4 regions of the Paenibacillus tundrae genome follow, and region 2 is predicted to be linked to each of the others. Evidence: a T-box and tRNA genes for the amino acid it is inferred to sense, from the RefSeq annotation. Region 2 holds a T-box; the other regions hold tRNA genes.
What was found. A T-box is a leader RNA that pairs with one kind of tRNA and senses whether it is charged. The one in region 2 lies ahead of leuS (leucine--tRNA ligase), so its partner is inferred to be a tRNA-Leu.
Positions count from the first base shown of each region.

Region 1 (7,350 bases), 2.4 Mb from region 2:
CTATGATCGCGAGCTGCTAAGCCATGCGTTAGAACGACAACACCTCAGCCTTACGATGATACATGCTGATGGAGGAGAGCTCGGGCTTCGTTATGCTCTTCCTCTACTTGCTTACTGGAAGGTAGAACGACCGAACCAAGAAGCTCTTTATATCGATGCCACTAATGGTGACCTTTTACCCTCAGAGACTTTGAGACAGATCGAGACGACTTCCAAACCAATGGTCATCATAGATACCGTAGCTTCCGCGACCTCATCCTGGCTTGTCGATTCTATTCATATGCGACCTACCTTTAACCCAATGGACAACCTGTTATGGATCACCTCCAAACCAGTGAAGCTCACCCGTGTGCAAGACTGGATTCAGCTTCATAAGGAGCTTGGAATTGTTTATTCAGCGAATGATCGAAATATTTTTTACGGTGGCCCTTTACCCATTAGTGGTTATCAGTTGTGGCATAACAAAGCTGAATCACAATCAGTTCTCTATGTAGCGATTGGTGGACATACTTCCACGCAACGATTCGTACCATTGGATACTCTATTGGAAGACGGACAATTCTATGTCGCTAACCCCTGAAATGATAGATTACGAGTTTCATGCAAAAATAGACGCCTTTTCCTGACCATACAGGAAGTGCGTCTATTTTGTATACAGACATCGTTTATTCAATGATCGATCTTCAGTAAGGTAACCGCTCCCGTCCATCTATTCCTTGTCTGAAGAGCTTCGTGTCCTCGAGTTCGATTCCACAGATTTTCCCTTCTTGCCAACCCACAGCGACACGGCAAACGGAATCATGCCAAACCATTTCATGGCCCATGGTTCCTTCTGTTTGGTACGCCCCTTCCGCTCATCCTTCGGAGTATCAATATAATGCACCACACGTTGCGTTATATATTTTACCAATTCATCACTTTTGGCCATACCCTCTGCCTCCCTGGCTCCATCATTTGACGAAGCTTACGATAGTTCTATTGTGTGCAGGAAGTGTTCTCGTTAAACATTTTTTTGTGAGCCACGTGTATGAAAATCGGCAGAATGCACAGTCTAATGCCAAAGCTATCCATCGAATCCCTAATATACACCAAACACCAAGATCATGAAGGAGTGTATGTCCCATGTATAAGCTGCTGGTTGCTTCGACCGCTTTGCTAGTTAGCTTGTTATGTCTTCCGGTTCTTCCACTTGTTCAGGGACAGGCAATCCAACCAGTTGGATCTGTTGCCCCCATCCAAGCTAAACCATCAACGAACAGTCCATCCATGTTACCAATAACCGACGGTGAAGCTTATCGCTCCAGCCATCATGCCTTCGCAGCTCCCGTAATCCTAATTGATGTAGGACATGGAGGAGTCGATGGAGGAACGTCAGCACAAGGTGTGCTGGAGAAGGACATTAACCTAGCTATAAGTCAAAAGGTTTATCTTCTCTTGCGCAGCAAAGGATATGCCGTCATCATTAACCGACTTGGTGATTATGCGCTCAGCGATGATAACCGCTGGCTTAACAGTCGCTCCCGGCATCGCAGAGATTTAGCACAACGCAAAAGTCTCAGCGAAGAAGTCAGCACGGATATCGTTGTCAGTATCCATGCCAATTGGAGTTCAAGAGCTGCAACACACGGTCCGGTGGTACTGCACCAAAAAGAAGGTAGAAGCTACCTCTTAGCACAATCAATTCAAGATGCCATGAATGACTTATATGGAACTAAACGGCAAGTTGTGTGGGGTAAACCCTTTTACCTGTTGAATTATGTGAAGCACCCTGCCGTCATTGTAGAAACTGGATTTCTGAGTAATGCAGCAGACCGAGCCAAAATAAGTGATCCTGCCGAGCAAAAGCGCATTGCTGAATCCATCGCAAACGGCATTATTTATTACCTGTCGGTAGTGTAGGCGCAATATGCCAATCCCACACCTCTCGCACCAGATCACCAATACCTACAAATTCAATCTGTCCCTGTAGTTGGGTGACGGTTTCACGAAGAACAGCAGATGTGTTAAGTCCCGTGTGACCCACATGACCGATGACTACACAGCTTTTCTTATCCACGGCACGCTTAGCGGCCAGTTCCATTTGCTTGCGAATGTGCGGCTTAGAGTTCTGGTCGTCTAAGAAGATGTCATTACCGACAGGTGGCATATTTTTGGACGCTGCCAGTTCACCTACTACCGAGCGAAAATTGGTTCGACTGTCTACAAAAAAGAGACCTCGCTCTCGGCATACGTCCAACACAATCGACATGATCCGTTTGTCCGAAGTAATCTTAGAACCCATATGATTGTTCATGCCAATGGCATACGGGACATCATCAATTGCTTTTTCCACCCGTTCACGAACTTCCTCATCTGTTAGATTGGACGTAATTGCTCCAGGGCCCAGCCACTCCGGTTTTCCTTTCTTCGGCTCCATAGGCATGTGTACAATCACATCCATTCCCTTTTCATGTGCCGCAGCGGCATCTTTTTGAGTTGTTGGCAGAAAGGGCATGACCGCAACGGTCAGCTTGACTGGCATCGCCAAGATTTCTGCTGTACCCTTCATGTCATTACCTACATCATCAATGATAATTGCCATACGGTTATGAGGGGTTACGGATTGTTTAGGTTGAGCTGCCACATGCATCCGATCACGATTCGACAGTGCGTAAGCATTGACTGTATCCGCTTCTTTTGGCACCTGAGATGCCACCGTTATCTCTCCACCTGCCATACATCCCACGTTAACAAGTAGTAAAAGAACGAAGCCCCCCACTAACCGTGTATACCACTTGCTACTCACTTTCTTTTCCATGTTGATTCCCTCCCTTAGATCTTTGTTCTCATTGTTTGATATTGTAGGGAGTTCTATGTAAAAAACGGTTTGACGTAACTAAAGGAAAATTTGTAACTTCTGAATAGGGATAAAAAATGTCATCGATTCCCGATAATTTGAGATAAATTAGTAAAAGACCTGAAATTTGTCAGGTATTCAGTTCAACAATATTTTATTAAAATAAACAAAAGAAAGAATAAATTGATTTTCTTTCCTTTTATTTTCGAAAGGAGGTTATGTAAGGGCTTACAACTGAATCTAAGCAAAATTAAGATTTCATTGGTTTAGCAGTTCTCAGGATAACCATTTCGAGGAGGATGATCGCAGTGAAATTTAAATTCAAAAAAACCTTTAACGTTTTACTCGCCTGCTTAACGGCTCTGCCACTGATGTTAACACCCACACAAGCTTCGGCAGCAAGTGATGCTACCATTAATTTATCCTCGGAGAAGCAGCTCATCAAGGGCTTCGGAGGAATTAATCACCCGGTTTGGATCGGTGACTTGACGCCAGCTCAACGTGATACAGCCTTTGGCAACGGGCAAAACCAGTTAGGCTTCTCCATCTTAAGAATCAGTGTCGATCCTAATCGAAGTAACTGGTCTAAGGAAGTAGATACAGCCAAAAGAGCGATTGAACAAGGAGCTCTAGTGTTCGCCTCCCCATGGAATCCTCCAAGTGACATGGTCGAGACGTTCAACCGGAATGGCGATACGAATGCTAAACGTCTGAGATATGACAAATATGCTGCTTACGCTCAGCACCTGAATGACTTCGTTACGTACATGAAAGATAACGGCGTAAACTTGTATGCCATTTCCGTTCAAAATGAACCAGATTACGCTCACGATTGGACCTGGTGGACACCACAGGAGATCCTTCGCTTCATGAAAGAAAATGCAGGATCGATCCAGAACACCAAAGTGATGGCGCCTGAATCCTTCCAATACCTAAAAAACATATCTGACCCGATTCTCAATGATCCACAAGCGCTCGCGAATATGGACATTCTAGGAGCACATTTGTACGGTACTCAAGTCAATAACTTTGCATACCCACTCTTCAAGCAAAAAGGTGCAGGCAAAGAACTGTGGATGACCGAAGTTTATTATCCAAACAGTGATAACAATTCTGCAGACCGCTGGCCAGAAGCATTGGAAGTCTCCCATCACATGCACAATGCAATGGTAGAAGCAGATTTTCAAGCCTATGTATGGTGGTACATCCGTAGACAGTACGGACCGATGAAAGAGGATGGCACGATTAGCAAACGCGGTTATAATATGGCTCATTTCTCCAAATTCGTACGTCCAGGCTATCTGCGAGTGGATGCAACGAAAAACCCAGATACCAATACGTTTGTGTCTGCCTACAAAGGAGATAACAAGGTTGTCGTCGTCGCAATTAACAAAGGAACTTCTGCAACCAGTCAGCGATTTGTCCTGCAAAATGGTAACGCCTCTACTGTATCCTCATGGGTAACGGATAGCAGCCGTAACCTAGCAAGTGGAGCACCGATCAATGTGTCTAACGGCGCATTTACTGCACAGCTTCCTGCTCAAAGTGTAACCACATTTGTAGCGAATATCACTGGGCCAGGAAGTGGTAACACAAGTGGTACAACGTATGAAGCTGAAACAGGAACTACCCTAACTGATGCTGTAGTTGAGACAATCTACCCAGGTTACACCGGCTCGGGGTATGTTAATTTCAATGCACTAACGAACTCTGCCATTCAATGGAATAATATTAACAATGCGACAAGTGGTACCAAAAACGTAAAGTTTCGTTATGCATTAGAGAGTGGCACGCGTAACCTCGATGTGTACGTTAACGGAAACAAAGTGATCAGCAATACCTCTTTTTCAGCAACAGGAAGCTGGTCGACATGGGGCGAGAAAACCATTCAGGTACCCATGAATTCTGGAACGAATACCATCAGAGTTGTAACAACAGGTACAGAAGGGCCTAATATCGATAACATTACAGTTACAGCATCATAATACGTGTAGTAATATAATTGGCAAAAAATTGCCCAAGCCTGTGATTAGTCGTAGGTCGTTGTAACCGACAATGGATGGACAAGCTGTGAGATCCCCCATATGAGTTCAAAAAAAGGTTCCCCGATAGACTAATGTCTAACAGGGAACCTTTTCATTCGATGCGGTCGAGAGGACTCGAACCTCCACGGGGGGTTAGCCCACACGGACCTGAACCGTGCGCGTCTGCCAATTCCGCCACGACCGCATATGTATATCTCCGTGATATATATGTATCTCGGCGACAAAAAATAATATATCACGCAAGCATCTACATGTCAATATACAAATGCTCAGGAAGAAACCCGATCCAGATAGTCACTTCCGGATCGGGCTTCATGTTTAGGAGCTGGCATATGATCTGGCACGATTGGTACCAGTTTAGAATCTAAATTAAGTTACAGCTTGGATGGCCAGTTACCATACCATGCATAACCGCCTCTTCTTTCTTTGTCAATATCGCTCAATTTGTATTTCACGATGCCGTCACGACCGATAAAGATGGGTTTATCCGTTCCAACTTCATAGAAACGAGCCCAGATTGGTGCAGCTTTGGAATCAGCAATAATTTTGCTATCGCCGTTCGCTCTTTCATATCGGTAACCGGTGATCTTCACTTTGTTAAACCAAGCTTCGGCTCCCTTGATGGATGCTGTAATTTTGGCGTTGGAAGGTCTTGTTTTCAGGAATTTAACAATCGTTACACTCTCTCCAGCTGTTAATGATGGTACTTCATAGATTCTTGCACCTGCAGGCTTAAGTGTGCTTGAATCATGCTGTTGCCCCCATGCTGTGAGCTTGCCACCTGAAACTACCTGTGTATTCAAAATCGCATCCACACCTTTAGCAACCGCATTTTTACTACGATTGGCAAGGTTGCTGTCAATAAAGGAGAAGTCACCTTTTCGTGTCGCAACTTCATCCAACATGTACATTACATTAATCATCGCATCATCATTGTAGGTAATATGTTTGTGATAACCAGAACTTTGATAAACTTGAGGCCACCCACCATTGGAATACTGCATATTCAGCAAAAAGTTAATTCCCTTAATCGCGGCAGCAGAATAACGTGGGTCGTTTGTCTTTTTGAATTCTTTAGCTAGTCTTCTAATTTCTGAGTATGTAGCTTTATTGTCGATCGTAGATTTCGCCCACTCACCAGTGGATTGCTTATATTCTTTTCTCCAGCCTCCATCGGCTCTTTGATTCTTCAAGATATCGGATATGCTTGCTGTTGTTCCCGAAGCATCCGCAGCAGATACAATCCTAACCGGTTGAATGACCATACCTACCGCAGAAAATACCATTGAAAATGCTAGAACTAATGTAACTAACTTTGTTTTTGTATTCAAAATGATCACACACTCCCCGTTATTATTGAAATCATCCAATTCTTCATTCCACTTACTTTCACCCTCTAATTACACGTCTCTCCACCAACTCCTTTATTTGAATTAAATTATAACGACTATATTTTTATCCAATATGTGGATTGGATAGAACGATCTTATGCAAAAAAAATAACTTTGTCAATTAATGCAACATCTTGTAACATTCCGCGATTATTGTATCTATCAGAATAGTTCAAACTGCACATGACAAACCTCGAGTGGTATACACTCTAGTTTGGATTTGAATCACATATTACTATTTTGTAATTAGTTACGCTGTCATTTCGTGTTTATTCTTCATAAAAATCAATAGTTCCGTTAACATTGGGCGATAAAGAAGGTATTAAGATGGGTTTGACATTTACGCATATATGCAATATAGTTTCAAAAGGTTACAAAAACTTAATTATTCATTTGCCGAGTTTCATGTTTGAAAACGGGGGAACCATTTTGGGTGAATTATTCTTATACATAGGAAATATAGGGAACCTTCTACCGAACCCTTAGCTAACTCCGTAGGCAACGAAGGGAGAACATTGATTTTGAAAAAACTTATCATCTCCATTTTTGGAGCAGCAGTACTATTTACTTCAGGTGCAACAAGTACAGAGGCAAGCACAATCAACACCGTCGTTAATAACATGGCAGGTATTCCTTACAAATGGGGCGGTACAACAATGGCCGGCTTCGATTGTTCTGGATTTATGAGATATCTTTTTGATAAATATAGCATCGATCTACCCCGCACTTCCCAGCAGCAAGCGAAAGCAGGAACTCCTGTATCCAAAGCGAACCTTCGCACAGGCGATCTCGTATTCTTCAATACAATGGGTAAAGGTGTTTCACACGCAGGTGTTTACATCGGTGACGGCCAATTCGCACACGCATCAAGCAGCAAAGGTGTCAGCATCACTAAATTGTCTAACCCTTACTTCAAAGACCGTTATGTTACGGCTCGCCGAGTTACTGGCCAGTTTATGTATAATAAAATGATTGGAAAAATATAATATAACTTCGATGTACATAAATAAGGACCTATTCCCGTAGCATTTGCCAAGGAATACGTCCTTATTTTCATTGATATAGCCCCATCCTGCTT
Region 1 is NZ_CP145605.1:2,265,524-2,272,873, reverse strand. Features, by position in the region: gene V6W81_RS10325 (hypothetical protein) at 1-580, shown strand, start outside; gene V6W81_RS10320 (YqzE family protein) at 710-928, opposite strand; gene V6W81_RS10315 (N-acetylmuramoyl-L-alanine amidase family protein) at 1,123-1,899, shown strand; gene V6W81_RS10310 (divergent polysaccharide deacetylase family protein) at 1,874-2,797, opposite strand; gene V6W81_RS10305 (carbohydrate-binding protein) at 3,136-4,821, shown strand; tRNA gene V6W81_RS10300 (tRNA-Leu) at 4,981-5,065, opposite strand; gene pelA (pectate lyase) at 5,256-6,212, opposite strand; cyclic di-AMP (ydaO/yuaA leader) riboswitch at 6,657-6,788, shown strand; gene V6W81_RS10290 (C40 family peptidase) at 6,794-7,258, shown strand; gene V6W81_RS10285 (carboxymuconolactone decarboxylase family protein) at 7,349-7,350, opposite strand, start outside.
Region 1: it has a tRNA-Leu gene. The T-box ahead of leuS (leucine--tRNA ligase) is inferred to sense a tRNA for this amino acid. The anticodon was not compared.

Region 2 (7,350 bases):
TGTGTTTGATAGCCTCATTCACACCACCCATGACAAATATGATGAAGACCTGGTAAAGCTTAATGAACTATTCCAAGCCAGTGAGATTAACCGGCAACAATATTAACCAGTTTGCCTGGAACGGCAATGACCTTACGAATGGTCTTGCCTTCCAGAGCCTGCTTCACTGGTGCAAGCTCCATCGTGAAGTCCTGCATGCCTTGTGCATCCAAATCCTTCGCAACGGTTGCCCGTGTTACAATTTTGCCATTCACTTGAACGACAATCTCCACTTCAGCGTCTACCGTCATTGCTTCGTCATATTCAGGCCAAGCTACATAAGTAATACCACCTTCATGACCTAAGCGACTCCACAGCTCTTCCGCCATATGCGGCGCAAGTGGTGACAGTAATTGCACGAAGTTCTCCATCGATTCACGTGGCAGCGTATCTGCTTTGTATGCATCGTTGATGAAGATCATCAGCTGACTGATCGCTGTGTTGAAGCGCAGATGTTCCAGATCATCTGTAACCTTCTTAATTGTTTTGTGAGCAGTACGCTTGAATTCTTCTGTACCGCCATCCGCTGTAATTTTATCATTAATCGCGCCAGTATCCTCGTTGATGAAGAGACGCCATACACGTGACAGGAAGCGGTACATGCCTTCAACCCCGTTAGCATTCCAAGGTTTTGTTGCTTCCAATGGTCCCATGAACATCTCATACAAACGCAGAGTATCTGCACCGAATTCATTTACAATTTCATCTGGGTTAATAACGTTACCACGAGATTTACTCATTTTCTCATTATTAGTTCCCAGAATCATACCTTGGTTCACAAGTTTATGGAATGGCTCTTTCGTCTGCACTACACCCAGATCATACAGCACTTTATGCCAGAAACGTGCATACAGCAAGTGAAGCACAGCGTGCTCTGCTCCCCCGATGTACAGATCCACAGGCAGCCATTGTTGTTGTTTCTCCTGAGAGATCAATTCCTTGTCGTTATGTGGATCGATAAAGCGCAGGTAATACCAGCAGCTTCCCGCCCATTGCGGCATGGTGTTTGTCTCACGACGTGCTTTCATTCCAGTTTCAGGGTCAACCGTATTCACCCACTCGGTTACATTCGCCAGTGGTGATTCGCCTGTACCCGAAGGCTTGATCTGATCGATGTCCGGCAGCAACAACGGAAGTTGATCCTCAGGCACGGTCTTCATCGTTCCGTCTTCCAGATGTAGAATTGGAATCGGCTCTCCCCAGTAGCGTTGGCGGCTGAACAACCAGTCACGCAGACGATATGTCGTTTTGCCTTCACCTTTACCGCTGTCTTCCAGCCATGCAATCATCTTCGCAATCGCTTCTTCGTTGTTCAGACCATTCAAGAAATCAGAGTTAACGTGTGGTCCGTCTCCGGAATACGCTTCTTTGGTCACATCCCCACCAGCAACAACCTCAATGATATCCAGTCCGAATTGCTTCGCAAATTCCCAGTCACGTGTATCATGCCCAGGAACCGCCATAATTGCACCTGTACCATAACCAGCCAGAACATAATCGGCGATCCAGATAGGCACCTTCGCTCCATTTACTGGATTGATGGCATAAGCTCCTGTAAATACACCTGTTTTGTCTTTGGCCAAATCGGTACGTTCCAGGTCACTCTTACGTCCAGCTTGCTCCTGATAAGCTTTGATCGCTTCACGTTGCTCAGCTGTCACAATGGCATCTACCAACTCATGTTCTGGCGCCAATACAGCATAACTAGCTCCAAACAAAGTATCCGCACGAGTCGTGAATACCTTGATTACTTCCTCACGTCCCTCAATGGCAAACACCACTTCTGCTCCTGTGGATTTACCAATCCAGTTACGTTGCATATCCTTAATGCTCTCGGACCAATCCAGCTCTTCCAGATCCTCCAAGAGGCGCTCAGCATATTCAGTAATTTTCAAAACCCATTGACGCATCGGTTTACGGACAACTGGGTGATTACCGCGCTCACTTTTACCGTCAATGACCTCTTCATTAGCCAGCACTGTACCCAATGCTTCGCACCAGTTTACAGGTACTTCATCAACGTAAGCGAGGCCTTTGTTGTACAACTGGATGAAGATCCATTGCGTCCATTTGTAATAATCCGGATCCGTTGTGCTGATCTCCCGATCCCAGTCATAGGAGAACCCAAGGGATTTAATCTGACGACGGAAGTTGTCAATGTTACGGAATGTGATCTCACGTGGGTGTTCACCCGTATCAAGTGCATGCTGCTCAGCAGGCAAACCAAAAGCGTCCCAGCCCATCGGATGCAAAACATTGTATCCACGCATACGTTTGTAACGAGAAACGATATCTGTTGCTGTGTATCCTTCCGGGTGACCTACGTGCAGTCCCGCGCCTGATGGATATGGGAACATATCCAATGCATAGAACTTCGGTTTAGCCGGGTCCTCACCTGTTTTGAACGTTTTATTCTCATCCCAAAATTGCTGCCAACTTTTCTCCATCACTTGCGGTTGATAGCCGTGCTTCGGCTGGTGATTCTCACTCATCTATTGTTCCTCCTCTGGTTGATTCACATAAATTACAACAAAAAAACCTCAGCATCCCGTAGCGTTTGCAGCGCTAGGGACGAGAGGTTGAATTCCCGTGGTACCACCCTAGTTAGCGGATGAACGTGCTTCGTCATCCACTCCCTTTGAACCTGTAACGGCGGTTAACCGATGCGGATTTCCATTCCTTCACCCACCGAATAGACATCGGTTAAGTATCGGATGGTGTAATCACCGCATTTCTCCAAGGCGAGTTCGTGAAATACTGTCAATCGGCTTGCACCAACCGCCGACTCTCTGTCATGTACAGGACTCACTACTGATCCTTATCATCGAAATATGTATACAATATCGGAAACATTATATAAAAAAGTACCGCTAAAGTCAATGACAGACCTCAGCCTAACCGAAACCGTTCAATGCTTTCTTCTAGATTGTGAATTGTCCACTGAATATGATCTTGATCATCAAACTGCCGGTATGCACATTCGATTCGAAGTAATAGGTCAAAATACAGATCATATAACCCTCTTCTGCTTCGTTCACTTGGTGTTGTAATGGATGCACCGTAACCCTTCAAAAAGCCAGTCGTGTAATTAAAATGACTAAAATAATGCTCCATCAATGGATCTGCCCAGAGTGATCGCTCAAAATCAATAATGGCGGTAATTCGACCATTCTCCACCAGCACATTGCCATCCCACAGATCCCAGCTAATAAACACAGGTTCTAGCACATCATCGAGGACATCAGCTCTAGCCTGAATCAAACGCTCCAACTCCTCATAAGACATCGAAAACGTAATCCCTGCCTTTTTCCCATCGATTAATACATCATCCATCAGTTGCAGAAAAGCTTCTTTCCATGTGGAATAACGTTGTCGTTCCGATGAGAAATAACCAAATTGTTCGCCTTTGATTTCATTCAATCTTCGGTTGTAAAGCCCGATCTGTTCCTCAATCGCTTCCTGTTTTTCAACGCTACAGTGCTCTTTCACTTGGTTATACGGCTTACCTGTCATATGCTCCATAATAAAATATTCTGAGGGAGCAAGAGTTAGCGAATCATCATACGCAAGTACACGAGGAATAGGTACATCCGTTAGTTCTGACACAAGACGCAGCGCCTCCACTTCAGTCTTCATTAACCCTTGTTCACAACGCATCAGATTGGATTTATCCGTAGGGGCTATTTTGAGCACCACTGTCTGTCCATCTTTTAATACGATCCGATATGCCTGATTCGCCCAGCCTTCATTCATTTCCTGATACTCAGATAGTTCACTATTTAATATTTGGGTTACTATCCGTTCTAGCTGTTCCGAAGTTAGCTTGGTTTTGTATTTACTTTCCACCCCATAATCACCTGTCCTTCTTAAGTTCGTCATCTTATCTCATCAAAAAAGGAAAACGCTTTCTGTTAGTGTTATTATGGCTTCCCCGCACTTAACTGGCAATAGCTTAGATCACGTTTCAACGCTCCTATTCTGATCAAAATAAAAAAACGCCCTCCGCATATGCAAGGGCGATGAACAAGACTAATTATTTGATAGCAACATAGAACAGACGCTGCGCGCCATCCCCTGCTTCTTCCCACTCAAAATCTGCGTACACACTGACATCGCGGAATCCCGCCTTCCGTAACTCCAGCTTCATCCACTCCGGATCGTATGCACGCTGCACATGCACCTCTTCAAACCTCTGATAGAGATCCTTCCCCCCATCATCAACACGTGAGAAAATGCTAAGATGATGTTCGATCTCACATCGTTCCGAGTCTAAAGCACTTGTCCAGATATAGGATATCGAGCGTTCGTCCAGTACAAAAGGCTGTTCTTCCTCATATCGAATGAATGTATTGGGATGATGCACATCAAACAGGAATGTTCCTCCTGGCTTCATCATTTCGTACGTTCGTTGGAAGGTGCGGATGACATCGTCCTGCTCCAGCAAATAGTTAATACAGTCACAGAATGAAATAACCGAGTCAACAGGCTCAGGCACTCTCCATTCGCACATATCCTGCTGTACCCACCGTACACTGCCTTCACGGTACAAACGATGCCCTTGGGGAGTAGCTTCCATCTTACTGCGAGCCACAGATAACATATCCGCCGAAAGGTCGATCCCCGTCACCTCGAATCCTGAGTTAACCAAAGGGATCGTAATCGAACCTGTACCACAACCAAGTTCTGCTACACTTTTGGGCATCCCGTGCCGCTCCCAAGCTGTTCTCGCGAACCTTATCCAGTCCGGATAAGGCATATCTTCCATTAATTCATCGTAAACATAGGCAAATTTACGGTAAGACATGTCAGGCACCGCACTTTCAATTCATTTTATTATAAAGTTCAAAAATATTTACACTTGCCACTCCGATGACAGAACAACCTTCCGATCGCTGTTATCCCCAGATTTTTTTGATTCCCTTTTCCAAAGGGTAAATCCGGGGATAGCTGATGCTTCCGATGCAGCTTTCTTTCAGAAAGCTTTCAGGCGAACGCTTCGCTTCTTCATGTTATTTCTGTCTTCTCCGTTCTCGTGTAAAGAATTAGTTAAACTTATATAAATTTATTATAGACGAAAAAGCAGGGGCGTCCGGAGTTCACCCAGCCTTGCCCTGCTTTTACATTGGACTCACATGAGTCTTCGTTTAGCTTAAGTTCAACGTTAATAACGTTACTAGTTCTTGTCCGAATCTGGAGCAGAAGCTTGCGAAGCAGCTTCCGTCAGGTATGTCCAGTTTTCTTTCTGAGTGACCAGTCCATCCTTCATTAGCTTACCTAAAGCACGCTTGAAGGCTGATTTGCTGATGCCAAAACGCTGTTTAATAATATCCGGTGGCGTCGCATCCGAATACGGCATTCCACCTGTTGGACGCTCCTTCATGAACGCGAGTAGCTTATCCGCATCCTCGTTACGACCTACCTCTTTGCGAAGAGACGTTGCCAAGTTCACACGTCCATCCTCACGAACCAGCGTTACCCGGCATTTCACTTTCTCGCCGAGACGCAACAAGTGCGTACGCTCGGAGGAATGGATCATACCAATGGCTCCGAATCCAAGTACACCACCTTCTACAAGTACAAAAGTACCCATTTGCAATGGCTTGTACACCGTCGCTTCGACCCATTCGTTGAGCCATGATGTCGGTGCATGGAAGGCTAACGTTGCAAGTTCACGTTCTCCAGCCAATTTCGCACGAAGACGACCTTGCTTATCATGCTCCATGATAACAAAAACCTCGTCCCCAACCTGTGGACGCAGCTCTTCTAATTCAGGCAATTCACGGATAGGAAGCAGTAGTTGCCGACCCAGACCCATTTCTAGAAAACAACCGAGCCGTGGATGTACGTCAGCCACAACAAGTCGTGCCATTTCACCAAGGGTGAGGTAAGGCTTCTTCATTGTCGCGGCAAGGCGATCTTCCGTATCAAAAAAGATAAAGACTTCCAGCGTCTCATCGATTTTGATATCTCGTGTCAGCTCCGTATAGTGAAGCAGTACATCTTCCGATCCAGTCGTCAAAAAGTAGCCAAACGGAGATACTTCACGTTCAACCCGCAATGAGACAACAGTTCCTGCAATCAAATTCATACCGTCTCCACCACTTTAGCATCCGACCATAAACGTTCGATGTTGTAGTATTCGCGCTCATCGCGGTGGAAGACATGAACAACCACGTCTCCCAGATCCATGAGAACCCAGCGTGCAGAATCCATACCCTCGATCCCTTTAATCGTTACACCTGCAGCATGCGCCTGTTTACGAATCTCTGTAGCAATAGACTGTACCTGTGTATCCGAGTTACCGTGACAGATTACAAAATAGTCAGCTACCAGTGAAATTCCCACCAGATCCAGTGCTACAATGTTGGATGCCTTTTTATCGTCTGCGGCTGTAACCGCCATATTCATTAGTTCTTTCGATGATAATGTCATGAACCAACCTCCATAGTTTATAATTGTGTAATCAGATCATTACGTGCAAACATGGTTAAAGGGTAAATCACTCTCCGCTGTGATAACAGCAAGCTAATCGTTGAGTCAAAACCAGCGATTAACCCTTCCTCCAGACTGTGTTCAGCCTGTTCACGAATGCGATCCACACCCGGAAAATCTCTTCCCGGTTCAATATAATCCGCAAGACATACCACCTTATCCAGCAGACTCATGCCCACTCTTCCAGAGGTATGCCAACGAATAGCATTAATGATCTCCAGATCATCGATTCCGTAATCCCGCTGTGCTACAAAAGCACCAACCTCTGAGTGCCAGAGCTGCTTGTCATGCTGCAACAGGTCTTCGTTTAATCCATTGTCACGGATGACTGCTTCCATCTCTGATACAGGCCAGTACTTGGCAACATCGTGCAATATGGCAGCTAGATCCGCCTTCACGGGATCTGCACCATATTTTTCAGCTAAATATACGGCAGATTGCATCACGCCAAGTGTATGCTTCCAGCGTTTCTCCGGCATTTGACCCGAAACGGCTTGGATGAGTTCCTCACGGCTTAGTGCCATATAAACCGCTCCTTACAATATATTCATGAACTGCAGCAGGAATCATGAAACGTACCGATTGTCCCTTCGCAAGACGTTTACGTACGGCAGTGGATGATATGTCGACAAGCGGCATCTCTGCCAGTAATACTTTGTCTTGCAGCTCATCGGGTAACTCATCCAGATGAAGCTGAAAGCCGGGTCTGCCCACTCCGATAAAGGTCAAGCGTGCCGCAAGCTCCTCGATCTGTTCCCATTTGGGTAGATAGTTCACCATATCCGCACCAATGATAAAGTAAAAATCATGCTCTGGATA
Region 2 is NZ_CP145605.1:4,624,583-4,631,932, forward strand. Features, by position in the region: gene comER (late competence protein ComER) at 1-106, shown strand, start outside; gene leuS (leucine--tRNA ligase) at 87-2,531, opposite strand; T-box leader at 2,604-2,873, opposite strand; gene V6W81_RS20775 (phosphotransferase family protein) at 2,929-3,885, opposite strand; gene V6W81_RS20780 (class I SAM-dependent DNA methyltransferase) at 4,073-4,843, opposite strand; gene V6W81_RS20785 (CvfB family protein) at 5,213-6,127, opposite strand; gene rsfS (ribosome silencing factor) at 6,124-6,471, opposite strand; gene yqeK (bis(5'-nucleosyl)-tetraphosphatase (symmetrical) YqeK) at 6,489-7,055, opposite strand; gene V6W81_RS20800 (nicotinate-nucleotide adenylyltransferase) at 7,039-7,350, opposite strand, start outside.

Region 3 (7,350 bases), 3.1 Mb from region 2:
GGTAACAGGTGACAAATATCTCCCGTACAGTCTCGATCTGCACCGGATATCCAAGTGCACAGGCTTCTCTCACGAACTGACCGATAATATCGTCTACAGGCTCCCATTCGTCCACTAGCGTATCTCCTACATCGAAGAACAACCATTTTAACCCACGTACATCTGGCACAACTATTCCTCCTTATCTTGCTACATCCCCTAAACAATAAAAAAGAAGACCCACTTCATGCATGAGTCTCCTCAAAATTCCGTTTACCCTTTGTTCATAAGTTTAATGATCTATTCGTTCAATTATATCAGGCACCTGACAAGGGAGCAATCATCGGTTGCAGCATCAACCGTTAAGCAGGAAGCCCACTTCTCCGTTTAATGAATAGACAATCCGATCGGCACCCATGCCTCGATAAATTCCTTTTGGATGGCTCTGTTCTGTAATCACACACAGCGACTTAGATGTCCACGAACGACAGATCTGCAAATAACGGCAGGTCAAGTTCAGACTATTCTCAAAAATAAAAACATTACCTACACTACTCTGAGGTAAAAACCATTTCTCTGCCGCAGCCGTGTTCATGCGAATGACATGCTCTACCCCGAACTTCCGGAGTTTCCGCTCTTCCCCTGCACTGTTGGTCAGAACGGCAAACGGCATTTTTTTGTACATCAATAGTTTGATAAATTTGCGCCCCGCTTCGTTCGGAGCAGTTACTAAAATCATCTCATTATCCATCATTCGTTCCTCCCTTAGCGTGAAAAGACAACAAAAAAGAAGCGTGGGGGACCAAGGCCTCCCGGACGCTTCTTAAAGAATCCATGGCAAAAACACCATGAACCAGCGTACGGCTTGTTGCCTCTCCCTTTAACGCTTACGAGGTTAGCTGACGGATTCGGGCGCGAGAGTCGCCCTATTTCCGGCTGTTACCGGAAAATTCACCCCATGGATCCATACCGTCCTAGAACAGCGCATCCTGTTGGTTCCCCCGTTTTCCACCCATGAATGAATGGAAACTCAGCGATTAAAACATCGTTCTTACATCATTACTGATTAGATCGATATTATCGTTTGTTTCGTTTTTTCATGTACAATAGAAATTAAATTAGAAATTACGATATGAATCATACACCGAGGTCATGTTGATGTAAAGTGTACATAGATCACCGAATCGACGGATTTATGCCGTTTCAACCCAATGATATCGCTTACAACATATTTTTGCTTCATCCATCTCCCCTAAGCTCTCTAATTCTCGTGATCACAAAAATCTTCTACCTATTCGTCCATATGAAGACCAATTCAAGCTCAAAAAGAGCTAAAACTATAATTATCCAATATTAGTTTTGCATTATTTAATTGTAACCAATATAATAGATATATACGAAAAAGGAATCATTCATTCGATATAGGAGGCGATTTTCATGACCGTTTATGAATACAAAGTTAATACCCTTCGAGGCCAAGAACAAGAAATGTCTCAATACCGAAACAAAGTGCTGCTTATTGTGAATACAGCTAGTAAGTGTGGATTGACACCACAATTCGAAGGGCTGCAAGAGCTGTACAATAAATTCAAAGATCGCAATTTTGAAGTTCTCGGATTCCCGAGCAATCAGTTTGCACAGGAAAAAGGCTCATCCGATGATATTGCTGAGTTCTGTCAAATGAACTATGGTGTAAGCTTCCCGATGTTCGAGAAGATCGATGTCAACGGATCGAACGCTCACCCCCTGTTCCAGCATCTCACCAAAGAGGCTCCAGGCCTACTCGGCTCCAAAGCAATCAAATGGAATTTCACTAAATTCCTAGTGGATCAAGACGGACGTGTCGTAAAGCGTTACGCACCCAAAACAACTCCTGATCAGATCGAAGCTGACATCGAGAAATTACTAAAAAAATAAATTGAACAACCAACAGCCATCTAACCGGAGACCACAGCTTTAAGCAGGAATTCTCTAGTCGGTGGCTTTTTTTTGCACTCACGAGCTTATTTTGGCATAAGGGCCCAGGATATACATTAGAGTGTTCTGTTGAGAGGAGTGATGTGGTATGAAAAAAGTACTTACTGCAATGTTTCGGAGAAGTAGACGTAATTCTAATGGTACAAGGATTATGATTGGACATCGACCAGACAATCGAATCGCCGGGACGTTATATGAATCGTTAGGATTCATCCAAGTAAGTAGAGAGCTTATCGATGGCGAAATCGTACGTTTACTTCAAATCGGTCGGGCTTAATGATTAGAATAAAATAAAAACGGTAGAAACAAAAAAAGAAGCTTCCGAGTTCGGAAGCTTCTTCTGTCTTGCATTATGATGCGGTCGAGAGGACTCGAACCTCCACGGGCATACGCCCACTACCCCCTCAAGATAGCGTGTCTGCCATTCCACCACGACCGCATGTCGTAAATTATCGGCAACAAAAATGATTATACCGGGTTTCATTATAAAAGTAAAGTACTTTTTAAATTCAGCTTTTTCACACGATAATTCCCCCTCTACCTGCATGAATCGTCATATTTCCACAGCAGTTGCATATCCTTGAGTTCGACCTATTTTTGTAGTTCATTTACCCTTGATAAGCTTCAATGAGCAAGCCAATGGAATAATCACTAATATTACTTTTACTACTTCTCTTCCAATGACAAGATTATCACACACACTCCAATATATAACTCAGTACGTTATTTTAAATAACATATAAAGAAAATAAAACAAAATTAACAAGATTTAATTGACAAAAAGCGGATAATTATGTGAATATATATATCATATAATTCGGATTCAAACTCATAAACAGCTTCAAAACGAAATAAAATGTTATATATAATAACATTTAACGAACATAGGAGGCGAAAGATCGTGAACCGTGGGAATAAGCTGCTCGATTATGTCAAACTGCTTGATTCCTCTATTCAAGTCGGAGGGTTCACTCATTCATTCGGCATGGATGCACTTATAGCAGAAGGTTCAATCCGCAACGTAGCAGACCTGGAATCATTCATGCGTTGTCAATTACATCCGAGCATTGTGCGCCTGGAAGGAATGGCGATTAAGGGCATCTACAGTGCAGCGGATCAGAAGGACACATGGCGAACAGCTCTTATTGACAAACTAGTCCACGTTCAGCGAACCCCTCCAGATCTCAGGGAACACTCCTCTGCTATGGGCAAACGGTTAATCAAGCTCGCTCAAGCCCTCCATCCCTGGATCGACTTTAGAAAACTCGAGCACACCCTGTCCACCTATAATTCAGTTGGATGCCTATCCACTGTTCACGCCTGGATTAACCACTACCTCGATATCCCCGTCGAGGAGGCGGTTCTCGGTTATCTCCACTCAGCCTCAAACGCATGCATAACGGAAGCCTCGAAAGCCATCCCCCTTGATCGTCAAAACATACAGGAACTGCTGGTTCACCTAACCACAGACCTGGAGCATGAATGGAATACCGTCAGCGCCTCCGTTGCGGATGAACCAGCACAAGCAACAGCGACGTCTATGAAGTCACTATTCCCAAGCTTCCACATGCTTGGCGCAGGGTTACATGCATTCAAAGCATAGCTGCGTGCCACGAATCCTCCCGCAACACATACCTCTCCAATTGAACAAAAACACGCCGCAACTCCTTTGCTGGCGTGTTTTTGTTGTTATTCATTTATGGATGAATTTGCGAATTTACGTCATTTTAAATCATAAAATACACTTATTTCCGTCTTTTTTAATTGTTACATGACGTAATAACGTATATAATGAAATATACAGCGCGCATCTCCCTACATTCTACCCGAAGTAGGAGCGACTGAATACTACTTTTAACCTAGGGGTGAACCCTTTTGAACAAAAAGAAACCCGTGACCCCATTCGGATGGGCCATCAAACGCCGTTTAACCGAACTCCAGATGGATCAGAAGACCTTTTGCGAACAACACGACATCCCACCATACCGTCTATCCAACCTAATTCACGGCACACGCAAGGCTACCCGATTCCGGAATCAGGTCGCAGATATTTTACAAATTCCAGACGATCTCCGTTAGCAGATCACCATGCCTCATTCGCCAAATGAACATAAGGAGGGTTTCGACCAATGCGGTACTTAACAACCGATCTAGAGAAACTATCTTATCAATTTATGCGCCACCAACTCATTATCGTAGATAACAACTGGATCATTCGTAGCTGCAACAACGCTTGGCGACAAGGACTTGGTCAAACGTACAACTTTACACACTTACCAGCGTTCTTTTATTCCGAATCCGGCACACTGCCTTACCTCAATCTACTAGAGGCATGGACGTCACCTGAGCGAGATCATCAGAGCAATAAGACGATCCAGCGACTCAAAAACATCCGAACACCATTTGACAGCAACCATACATACGACATTGCGATACGCCTTCCCAATTCGAAACAAAGGTGGTTCCGCATAGAACTCACTCCCTTACCAACAACTGAGTCACCATGTAGCTCTGAACTCGCCTTAATCGCCCACACCGATGTCACAGAACAGAAACAAGCCGAGCAGCAACTTCAACAAGCATTATCTGAGGTACGTACACTACACGGACTCCTTCCTATATGTGCCGTATGTAAACAAATTAAGGATGAACAGGATACATGGAACTCCGTCGAGAGTTATCTCAGAAAGCACACTCATGCCGAGTTCACCCATGACATTTGCCCAGATTGCATCCGCAGACTGTACCCACAATATTCCGGTATTCTCGGGTAGTGATAGATGAACTCTAATCCTGTTAGCGCCGAAGGCTGAATGCCTTCGGACGATTCTATCCCGAAGAGTACGCTTCAACCCCTCAAGCACCCACTCCTCCCTTATTCTCATCCCAGCCTCTAATAATGCGGCATTCAAAGAAGCACCAAACTTAAATGTCAATATATATAACACATCAACCCATTATAATGGATATAAAATGCCAATATTATTCAAATCCCATTGACAACGAACCTACCCTGTGTGAGTATATTTAACATAATATTCTATATTAGATGAACATGCTTTCGTTTGTCTTCAAAAGAGATCAAGACTGACTTCATATGGGAAAGGTCGGATTACATTGCACTGGACTGAGCAGGAAAAGGAAAAACTCCTGGTTACCGTAGCCGCTAACCTCGCCCGGGAACGCAAAGGCCGAGGACTTAAGTTAAATGTTCCCGAAGCTATCGCCCTACTGACCTCTGAACTCATGGAGCGCGCGCGTGACGGAATGAGTGTTGCAGAATTGATGCGATACGGCGGTACCATTTTGAAACGTGAGGACTGCATGGAAGGTGTACCGGATATGATTCCCGAGGTACAGGTAGAAGCTACTTTTCCCGATGGTACAAAGCTCGTTACCGTACACGAGCCCATACGCTAAGAAAGGCAGGAGAACATCATGATTCCTGGTGAATATCGTTTGAAGCAGGACGAAATCATCTGTCACCCCAATCGCCCAACAGCGCGATTACTTGTTTTGAACCGCGGGGATCGTCCCGTACAAGTCGGTTCCCACGTGCATTTCTACGAGGTTAATGCTGCATTGGAATTCGATCGCATAACGGCTTATGGACATCGCCTGCATATCCCGGCAGGTACTGCTGTTCGGTTTGAGCCCGGTGAGGAGAAACCTATCGAACTTACGACATTTGGCGGCAAACGACAAATCTATGGTTTTAACGGTTTAACCGAAGGCGCCATAGATCACCCTCCCGATTCTCAGAAGCTAGACACGTTCCTGAAGACTTTTGCCCCACTGAAGCAGGATGGGAGTGATTCTCCATGAAATCAATGAGCCGTGAGCAATATGCTTCCATGTTCGGGCCGACAACCGGCGATGCCGTCCGACTAGCAGATACAGAACTTTGGGCTGAGATCGAACACGATTATGCCATCTACGGAGACGAGAGCAAGTTCGGCGGCGGCAAAGTCATCCGCGACGGCATGGGTCAATCCGCATATGCCCTTCGTAGTGATGGCACCCCTGATACTGTAATCACCAACGCAATCATCATTGATCATTGGGGAATCGTCAAAGCCGATATCGGTATCCGCGATGGACTCATCTGCGCCATAGGAAAATCCGGCAATCCCGATACGATGGACGGCGTCGACCCCTCACTCATTATAGGCGCTTCCACGGAAATCATCGCTGGCGAAGGAATGATCGTAACTGCAGGCGGGATCGATACCCATATTCATTTTATCTGTCCACAACAGATTCAGACGGCATTATCTTCTGGTGTTACCACCATGATTGGCGGCGGCACAGGGCCTGCCACAGGAACAAAAGCAACAACTTGCACACCAGGAGCTTGGCACATCCATCGCATGCTGGAATCAGCAGAAGCCTTCCCTATGAATATTGGCTTTCTCGGCAAAGGAAATAGCTCCACTACAGCCCCTTTAATTGAACAGATTCAAGCAGGGGTAATTGGACTCAAGCTCCATGAAGATTGGGGTACAACCCCAAGTGCAATCGATGCCTGTCTGACTGCTGCTGACGAGCATGATGTGCAGGTAGCCATCCATACTGATACCTTGAACGAAACCGGATTCTTGGAGAACACACTCACAGCCATTAACGGTCGTACCATACACACCTACCACACAGAAGGCGCAGGCGGCGGCCACGCACCCGACATTATTCGAGCAGCCGGTGAATCCTATGTCATTCCTTCTTCCACTAACCCCACCAGACCTTACACACGAAATACAGTAGAAGAGCATTTGGATATGCTGATGGTCTGCCACCATTTAGACCCATCTATCCCTGAGGATGTTGCTTTTGCAGATTCTCGGATCCGACCCGAGACGATCGCCGCGGAAGATATTTTGCATGATCTTGGTGTATTCAGCATCATCAGTTCCGACTCCCAGGCTATGGGACGTGTTGGAGAAGTCATCATACGAACATGGCAAACGGCAGACAAAATGAAAAAGCAACGTGGCAAACTGGACATCAATCCAAGTTCACCAGCTGATAACGATCGCATCAAGCGGTATATCGCCAAATACACGATTAATCCAGCTATTGCTCACGGAATCAGCCATCTCGTCGGCTCCGTCGAAGTTGGTAAACTCGCCGATCTCACACTCTGGAATCCCGCCTATTTCGGCGTCAAACCCGAGATGGTAATCAAGGGAGGCATGATCACTTTTGCCCAGATGGGTGATCCCAACGCTTCAATCCCAACACCTCAACCCGTGTTTGGCAGACCCATGTTCGGCGCTTATGGCAGCGCATTGCCCAAAGGCTCCATCACTTTCGTTTCCCAAGCCGCGGCAGATGCCGGCATCAAAGAAAAACTCGGGCTTCACAAGCGTGTCGAGCCTGTGAAGGGCTGCCGCACAG
Region 3 is NZ_CP145605.1:1,540,128-1,547,477, reverse strand. Features, by position in the region: gene V6W81_RS06655 (HAD family hydrolase) at 1-169, opposite strand, end outside; gene V6W81_RS06650 (hypothetical protein) at 335-733, opposite strand; cyclic di-AMP (ydaO/yuaA leader) riboswitch at 849-1,025, opposite strand; gene V6W81_RS06645 (glutathione peroxidase) at 1,417-1,896, shown strand; gene V6W81_RS06640 (hypothetical protein) at 2,045-2,233, shown strand; tRNA gene V6W81_RS06635 (tRNA-Leu) at 2,313-2,395, opposite strand; gene V6W81_RS06630 (urease accessory protein UreF) at 2,858-3,559, shown strand; gene V6W81_RS06625 (hypothetical protein) at 3,832-4,035, shown strand; gene V6W81_RS06620 (hypothetical protein) at 4,086-4,730, shown strand; gene V6W81_RS06615 (urease subunit gamma) at 5,074-5,376, shown strand; gene V6W81_RS06610 (urease subunit beta) at 5,395-5,781, shown strand; gene ureC (urease subunit alpha) at 5,778-7,350, shown strand, end outside.
Region 3: it has a tRNA-Leu gene. The T-box ahead of leuS (leucine--tRNA ligase) is inferred to sense a tRNA for this amino acid. The anticodon was not compared.

Region 4 (7,350 bases), 170 kb from region 2:
AGAGGCTGGTTCGTTGCTTGAAAGTCTGGAAGGCTGATGATTACGTTCTGTCTAAGGTGCAAAGGATACACTGGTTAGAACCCAATAGAAGAACATTAAAGCAATGAGGAACAGTGAACTTAGTCCTAACAGAACACCAATGATTACTTTGTCCCACTTTCCAAATTTTCGCATATTAACCCTCCGTAAATACAACTGTGTTTTATGAAGCGGAATGACTTTTATAGATATACGTTGATGGAATAAGTATACATTATTGTCTGCTATAGGGGGAGATGGAGAATGCGGATTATTATTGGGCAACCCAACCTTGAGCCCGGATTAATACAATTAGAAAAAGAGCTAAGGGAATACGCGAATGCGGATATTTTGTTGTATCCCGAAGGGTATTTAAACCAGAATGTAGAAGAGGCTTGCAGGCTTGCGGCTACATACGGAACGATGATTGTATCGGGACACCGCCGATTAGATGAGCGTCCCAAGGACCGATCCATTATCATCGACCAGCACGGACAGGTCGTGATGGAGAAAGCGAAGTACACACCTGCCGTAGTTGTCACGCAACAGGATGTGGCGATCAGTACTCTATTGTGTGATGAGATCGTCTTACAAGGGTTTCAGCACGATGATGACAGGGTTGATATACTCTTACATTCCATCGGGGTAGGGATGTTCAGTGAGGATCAGTACAATGAATGGCTGGAGGAGGCTCGCACAATCGCTATTCGTAATCAATGTATGGTGATGGGTACCAGTCATGCAGATGGCTCGTATCGTGACAGTGACACCTCTATTCCAATTGCGTACTGTATATCCTCCGATGGTAAGGTTGTATTTGCATCACATAATGATATTCGAACCCGAGTTGTAGTAGTGGAGCTTGCAGGAGCTGACGAGATTACTACAACCAGGCAAGGACGTTTTTTGATAAAAGTGGAGGGCTAGAGTGATCCCCTGAGGATTGGGCGTTGCATCTAGGGAGAAGCCCGGTCATTTACTCAGCATTGGCATATGTTATCCCATACCTTTTAAATCAAAGGAGGCCAATCAAATGAGTCATGTTGGATACGGTTGTGGAAATGTCGGAGGAATCGGACAGGGAATGTGTACTTCTACTGCTGCAATTTTGGTGCTTTTCATCCTGCTCGTCATCATCACGAAGTCTTTCTGGTGTTAGTTTATAACTAAGCTAAGTGGATGGTTACACCAAGCTCTGCTGAGATCTCAGTGGAGCTTTTCCTTATGATATACAGTAAATGATAGAAAGTCTGTCATTTGACAATAGAAAACAATGTACTTAAAATCACATAAGTAACTAAATTTAAAGATTGAAGGGATTGCAATGCCGTTTATTCGCTTCAGAGGCTTTACAGGTCATCAGTTAGAAGAAGTTGTACCTAAAATCACAGAGCAGATGTCGCTCACTTCTAATATTCCACAAGAAAGAATTAAGGCTGAGCGTTATGATGTACAAGCACTCACTCCTTCTCCAGCTTCTATAGAAATTGTTATGTTTCAGCGTGATCAGGAAATCCATAATCGAATGGCCTCTTCCATATACGTCATTTTGGTCGAAGCAGGTTTGCCAGACGTACACATATTTTTTAGTATTTTGGAGCCTACTCTATATTACAAGCAGGGGAAACCGTTAACGGATTACCCACTGAATTGAATGAGATATGACCCAGTATATAAGTTGATCAAATAAAAAAATCTGATCCAATTGTGCTTGGATCAGATACAGACGGGCGAATGCTGCTCGTCTTTTTTATTTATAGTGAGATCTGATGATAAGGTAAGACAGTTAGAATAAAGGTCATTCTTGCATGCATAAATGCCTGTTTCTCCGACATATACATGATCGATTGTAACTGTGGTATCATGCCGCCACTAGTGAAAATGCAATTAATAACATCACTAAACTAGTCATACGAACAAAGACCATATACGGCTTGCTAGGCTCGGATTCCCCCTTCACAATCCAACCATAGCGTAGGAACCATCCGAACTTGGGGAAACAAAGATTGATAATGCACAGTATCATGAAAATAAAAAAGAGGGTTCTCATGCGCGATCTTCCTTCCTCGTTCAGGCATGGCCTCAATCCACTTATCGACGACGTCTATTGAAAATGAATAAGATCAGAATAACGATGATGAGAATGAACAGAAACTTCATGTGTATTCCTCCTAAGTTTATGAAAACATTAACCTTTTCGGCACCTTTTGAACAACTATGATACAATTAATGATATTGAATTAGTATGATCACATACCAAATTGATGATAAACAACCACTTATTATTGAATATTGTTGAAGACAGATAGAAGCAGGAGGGAAGCATGGCCATTCAAAATCAGTATTCTATACCCATTCAGTGGGAGTTTTTAATTTCTAAGCTTAAATCTTCCGTAACTGTGGTCGACGCAACCTCACCAGAACTGCCCCTGATCTATGTAAACGAGCACTTTACAACATTGACAGGATATTCATTTGAAGAGTCTGTTGGGCAAAATTGTAGGTTTCTTCAAGGGAGGGATACCCTTCCGGAGACAGTAGATAAGATTCGTGAAGCGCTCAGAGAGCAGAAATCAATTAAGATTGATATTCTGAATTACACCAAAAGTGGACACAAGTTTTGGAATGAGTTGAATATAGATCCGATCTTTAATGACGAGGGAGATTGCCTCTTTTTTGTTGGGATACAATATGACATCTCAGAGCGGAAATATGCCGAAGAACAGCTTCGTATGGCAGCGAACATGGCTGAATTGAACAGCCGAGGACAACTAGAGTTTATTGGCAAACTGAATCATGAGTTACGAACGCCGCTCAATGGAATTATGGGAATGATTGAGCTGGTGGGCATGGAAGAAACCAGTAATGAGCAAAAGGAGTACTTGGAGCTTGCTCGTCAATCGGGAGAGGCCTTGCTGAACATTGTAAACAAGAGCTTGGATATGGCGAAGTTAGGTCGTGGGAAAATGAAGGTAGAGCAGATCGAGTTTCAGCCATCCAAACTAATGCAGCAGATCATCAAGACGCATGAACTGTCTGCTATACAGAAGCAGATCAGCCTAGTCTGCCATGTTGATCTTGAAGTGCCAGAAGTGCTCGTTGGAGATCCGTTGCGCTTACGACAGGTGCTGGATAACATAATAAACAATGCGATTAAGTTTACGGAGCAAGGCGAAGTGCATATTCAATTGGATGTAAAAGAGACATTGGAGGATGTAACGACGCTGGTCTTTAGCATCCAAGATACAGGGATCGGGATTCCACAAGATCAGATGAATCAATTATTTGAAGCTTTCACTCAGACAGATGTGTCTCATGCACGGAGGTTTGGGGGCAGCGGTCTTGGATTAACGATCTGTAAAGAGCTGCTGGAATTGATGCATGGTGAAATCACGGTAGCGAGTGAAGAAGGTCAGGGTACACAATTCCAGGTCACTGTGCCCTTAAAGCGACAACAGGTGATGCCAAGCATGGGTCATGTAGGTTAAAAGGATGATTATATGATCGGAAGAGGGCAGTTCGGGAGCGATCCGGGCTGTTTTTTTTCTGCACATTTCCGTTGTTCCACGAACGAATGTTCTATATAATGTAATGATGAATGGGGGAGAGGCAGCATGACGCGTAAACGCACAAGAAAGAGAAGAAATAAAGGAACGGCCAGGGTGAAAAAGCAATGGGTTACATTGGTCACGCTTGCTCTAGTCGCCTGTTTCGCGTGGTTTAATGGAGATTATAAGCTGGGGGATTGGACTTCTATATTTAATGGGAGTAGTAGCCAAGGTGTAGATCATACGCTGATCTTCCCTTCTGAACGCTACCCAGAGACAGCTAATCATATTCGGTCGGCCGTTAAGGCAGGGCATTCTGATGTGTGTACGATTGATCGTGATGGTGCCGAGACGAATCGGGATCTTTCGCTGAAGGGAGTGCCAGTGAAGAAGGGGAAGGATCGAGACGAGTGGCCAATGGCTATGTGTGCAGAGGGTGGGGCTAATGCAGATATCCAATACATTACGCCAAAGGACAATCGCGGAGCAGGTTCATGGGTCGGCAATCAACTTAGTACATATCCAAATGGAACACGAGTGAAGTTTGTAGTTGAATAGCAAGATCTAAGACAGATCCTAGTTGTATAGTGTTGTATAGTAATGAAGAACGCCAGACTTCTCAAAGTCTGGCGTTCTTCAACGTCTGATGATTCAATCGATTCACTGCTGGCTACAAACGGCTACTCACAGTGCCATGCTGCTTAGATGATGCGAACGAATGCTTAACAGGCGTGTGACCTGCTCAACTTCCTCAAACGGAATCCAGAGGTTCCCTTGTACTGTGCGTAGAAGGAGGATGGAGGAATCGGCAGAGCGTTCTGGAAATCCGGTTACAGATTGACCGCTTGTATTACGAACCATAATTTGTTGATTACGACGGATGGCAATTTCTACCTCTTTGTTCATATGTCATTTCTCCTGGTTATGAGATTAGATTCGATATGTCAATAATTTCAATGGTTAATTTGTCTTCTTTATATAGTCTATCAGAACTAGGTATGAATTTCCAGAAGAGAAGTGACTTTTTGGGTTAGGTGATTCGTCTTATCGCGTGATTAGCGTTTGTTTTTTTCAGTTAGAGGGTTATAAAGGGTACTGAAGCTAAAGCATGTATGTTAAGGAGGATTTCGTATGACAAAGTTATTGATTGGAATGGTACGTACTGAGAACGAAGCCATTTTAATGCTGAATCAGCTTCGACAGGCAGGAGTTGATTCCGATTCACTCGGCGTAGTCGCTAAAGAACAGCTTGATTTGGAGTTGATCAGTGAGAAGGCAGGTTTACCTAAACCACTTAAGGGCGCAGGCACTGATGGAGCATTAGGAGCCTTTAAGGGGGTGCTAGCAGCGCTAGGTAAACGTAAGGATCAAACGATGTCTGCTGGGAAGGCCGTTCGCCGGCTTGCTGGTAATGAAATCGGTGAAGAGACCGATGATTTTGTACTTACCCTGACGGAAGCCGGTATCTCTGAGGATGACGCAAACTATTATGAGCAATGGCTTATGCAACAACATTTGCTTGTGATTGTGGAAACCAGTGAAGACGAGATTGCTCGGATCACGCCTATTATCATGAAGCGTGACTAACCAAATGTGAACTTTTTTTCTTTTTTAGCTTAATTTAATCCTGATTTTAGGTTTCTTTAATGTTGGGGAGGTATTCTTACCTTACACCTCCCTTAATATAGATGGTTTATAAGAAAGTTCGAGACCGCAACTCGACCTTTCTAGGCACTGCTGGCTTACGCCGGTGGTGCCTGTTTCATTTTAGAAATATTTTTTCGGAAAAGTGTTGCATATTATTAAAATACATGATAAGATATTTCTTGTCGCCACATTTGATTGAGAAATACATAATCATGCCGGGGTGGCGGAATTGGCAGACGCACAGGACTTAAAATCCTGCGGTAGGTGACTACCGTACCGGTTCGATCCCGGTCCTCGGCATCCATTAAGAGAAAAGGAAATTCCTTGATATATCAGGGGATTTCCTTTTTTTTATACTTTCAAATGAGGGTCTTGAATCATAAGCGCGATTAACTTTTGGAATTTCTGTATTTAATAAAGCTGAGGATTATTAACAGAGTTGAATAATACATAGAATTTAGTGTACTTAGACAAATTTAAAACCTCCGCCAATGTTGGCTATGAATATTTAGGTACAGTATAGCTGAATATTCATATTTGTGTTGCATTTTTTTGCGTTCAGATCAGTGTCCGATCTTTTTTTGTGGGGCATTGTGGGATGGGGAATGAAGCAATCCCGTGGTGGTCGTTATGAAGACAAGGGATGTTGGTGTATACTGGCTATAGGCATATATTACCTTTATCTTGCGGAGCTCAAAGTTAACCAAATACATTTTTAATGGAGGACTCGACATATGTTGAAACAGCTTCAGTCTTATCAAGTAATCCAAGAACGCAGGATGGAGGAACTGAAATCTGACGGCTACTTGCTGGAACACAAAAAGTCAGGCGCCAAAATTGTCCTTATGTCCAATGAAGATGACAATAAAGTATTTAGTATCGGTTTTAGAACACCACCTAGCGATAATACGGGCGTACCTCATATTCTGGAGCATTCCGTATTATGCGGCTCTAAGAAGTTTCCAGCGAAGGATTCATTTGTTGAATTGTTGAAGGGTTCACTCAACACATTTCTGAATGCAATGACGTACCCGGACAAAACGATCTATCCTATTGCAAGCCGTAATGAGCATGATTTTCATAATTTGATGGACATCTATCTGGATGCGGTGTTAAATACGAATATTTATGAGAACGAAAAAATATTTTTGCAGGAAGGTTGGAACTACAAGTTACCTTCTGCAGAGGATGAATTAACATATAACGGCGTTGTTTACAACGAAATGAAGGGTGCTTTTTCTTCACCTGAACGGATTGTTCGTAGAGCCGTGCTCAATTCTCTATTCCCAGACACAACGTACTCCAAGGAATCGGGAGGCATCCCGGACGAGATTACAGATCTAACTTATCAAGGACTCTTGGATTTCCATACGAAGTATTATCATCCTTCTAATAGCTTCATTTATTTGTATGGAGACATGGATATGGAAGAGAAGCTTAAGTGGTTGGATGAAACGTACCTGAGTCAATACGATCGGATGGAGACAGATTCGGAGATTGAGCTGCAGCCTTCATTTGGTGAACGTGTCGATGTGGTACAAACGTATTCGGCTGGAACGACAGAGTCGGAAGTGGACAATAGCTTCTTAACCTATAATGCAGTTATTGGAACAAGCCTGGATCAAGAGCTGAATATCGCCTTTCAAATATTACAATATGCGCTTCTGAATGCTCCAGGTGCGGTATTGAAGCAGGCGTTGCTCGACAAAGGAATTGCCAAGGACGTATATGGCTCATATGATGATAGCTTGTACCAGCCGGTCATGACGATTGGGCTGAAGAAGAGTAATTTGGAGAGTAAACAGGTGTTCCTCGACACGGTTCACGAAGTGCTTGAGCGCGTTGTGCGCGAAGGGATCGATCCGAAAGCACTTCTAGCCGGAATTAATTCATATGAATTTAATCATCGGGAAGCAGACTTTGGAAGAATGCCTAAAGGGCTGATCTACGGCTTCTATACGCTACAGAGCTGGTTATATGACGACAAGGCACCGTTCACCCATTTGGAGGCCAATGCCGTATTTGCTTCGCTCAGAACGAAGATGAACGAAGGATATTTCGAGCAATTGATTCAGCAATATTTATTGCAAAATACGCACACGTCGTTTGTGGCCGTGACTCCGGATAAAGGACTCAG
Region 4 is NZ_CP145605.1:4,450,540-4,457,889, reverse strand. Features, by position in the region: gene V6W81_RS20025 (tetratricopeptide repeat protein) at 1-37, shown strand, start outside; gene V6W81_RS20020 (hypothetical protein) at 52-174, opposite strand; gene V6W81_RS20015 (hypothetical protein) at 283-945, shown strand; gene V6W81_RS20010 (YjcZ family sporulation protein) at 1,052-1,177, shown strand; gene V6W81_RS20005 (DUF1904 family protein) at 1,343-1,672, shown strand; gene V6W81_RS20000 (sensor histidine kinase) at 2,343-3,506, shown strand; gene V6W81_RS19995 (NucA/NucB deoxyribonuclease domain-containing protein) at 3,633-4,124, shown strand; gene V6W81_RS19990 (hypothetical protein) at 4,251-4,472, opposite strand; gene V6W81_RS19985 (general stress protein) at 4,698-5,153, shown strand; tRNA gene V6W81_RS19980 (tRNA-Leu) at 5,428-5,513, shown strand; gene V6W81_RS19975 (insulinase family protein) at 5,948-7,350, shown strand, end outside.
Region 4: it has a tRNA-Leu gene. The T-box ahead of leuS (leucine--tRNA ligase) is inferred to sense a tRNA for this amino acid. The anticodon was not compared.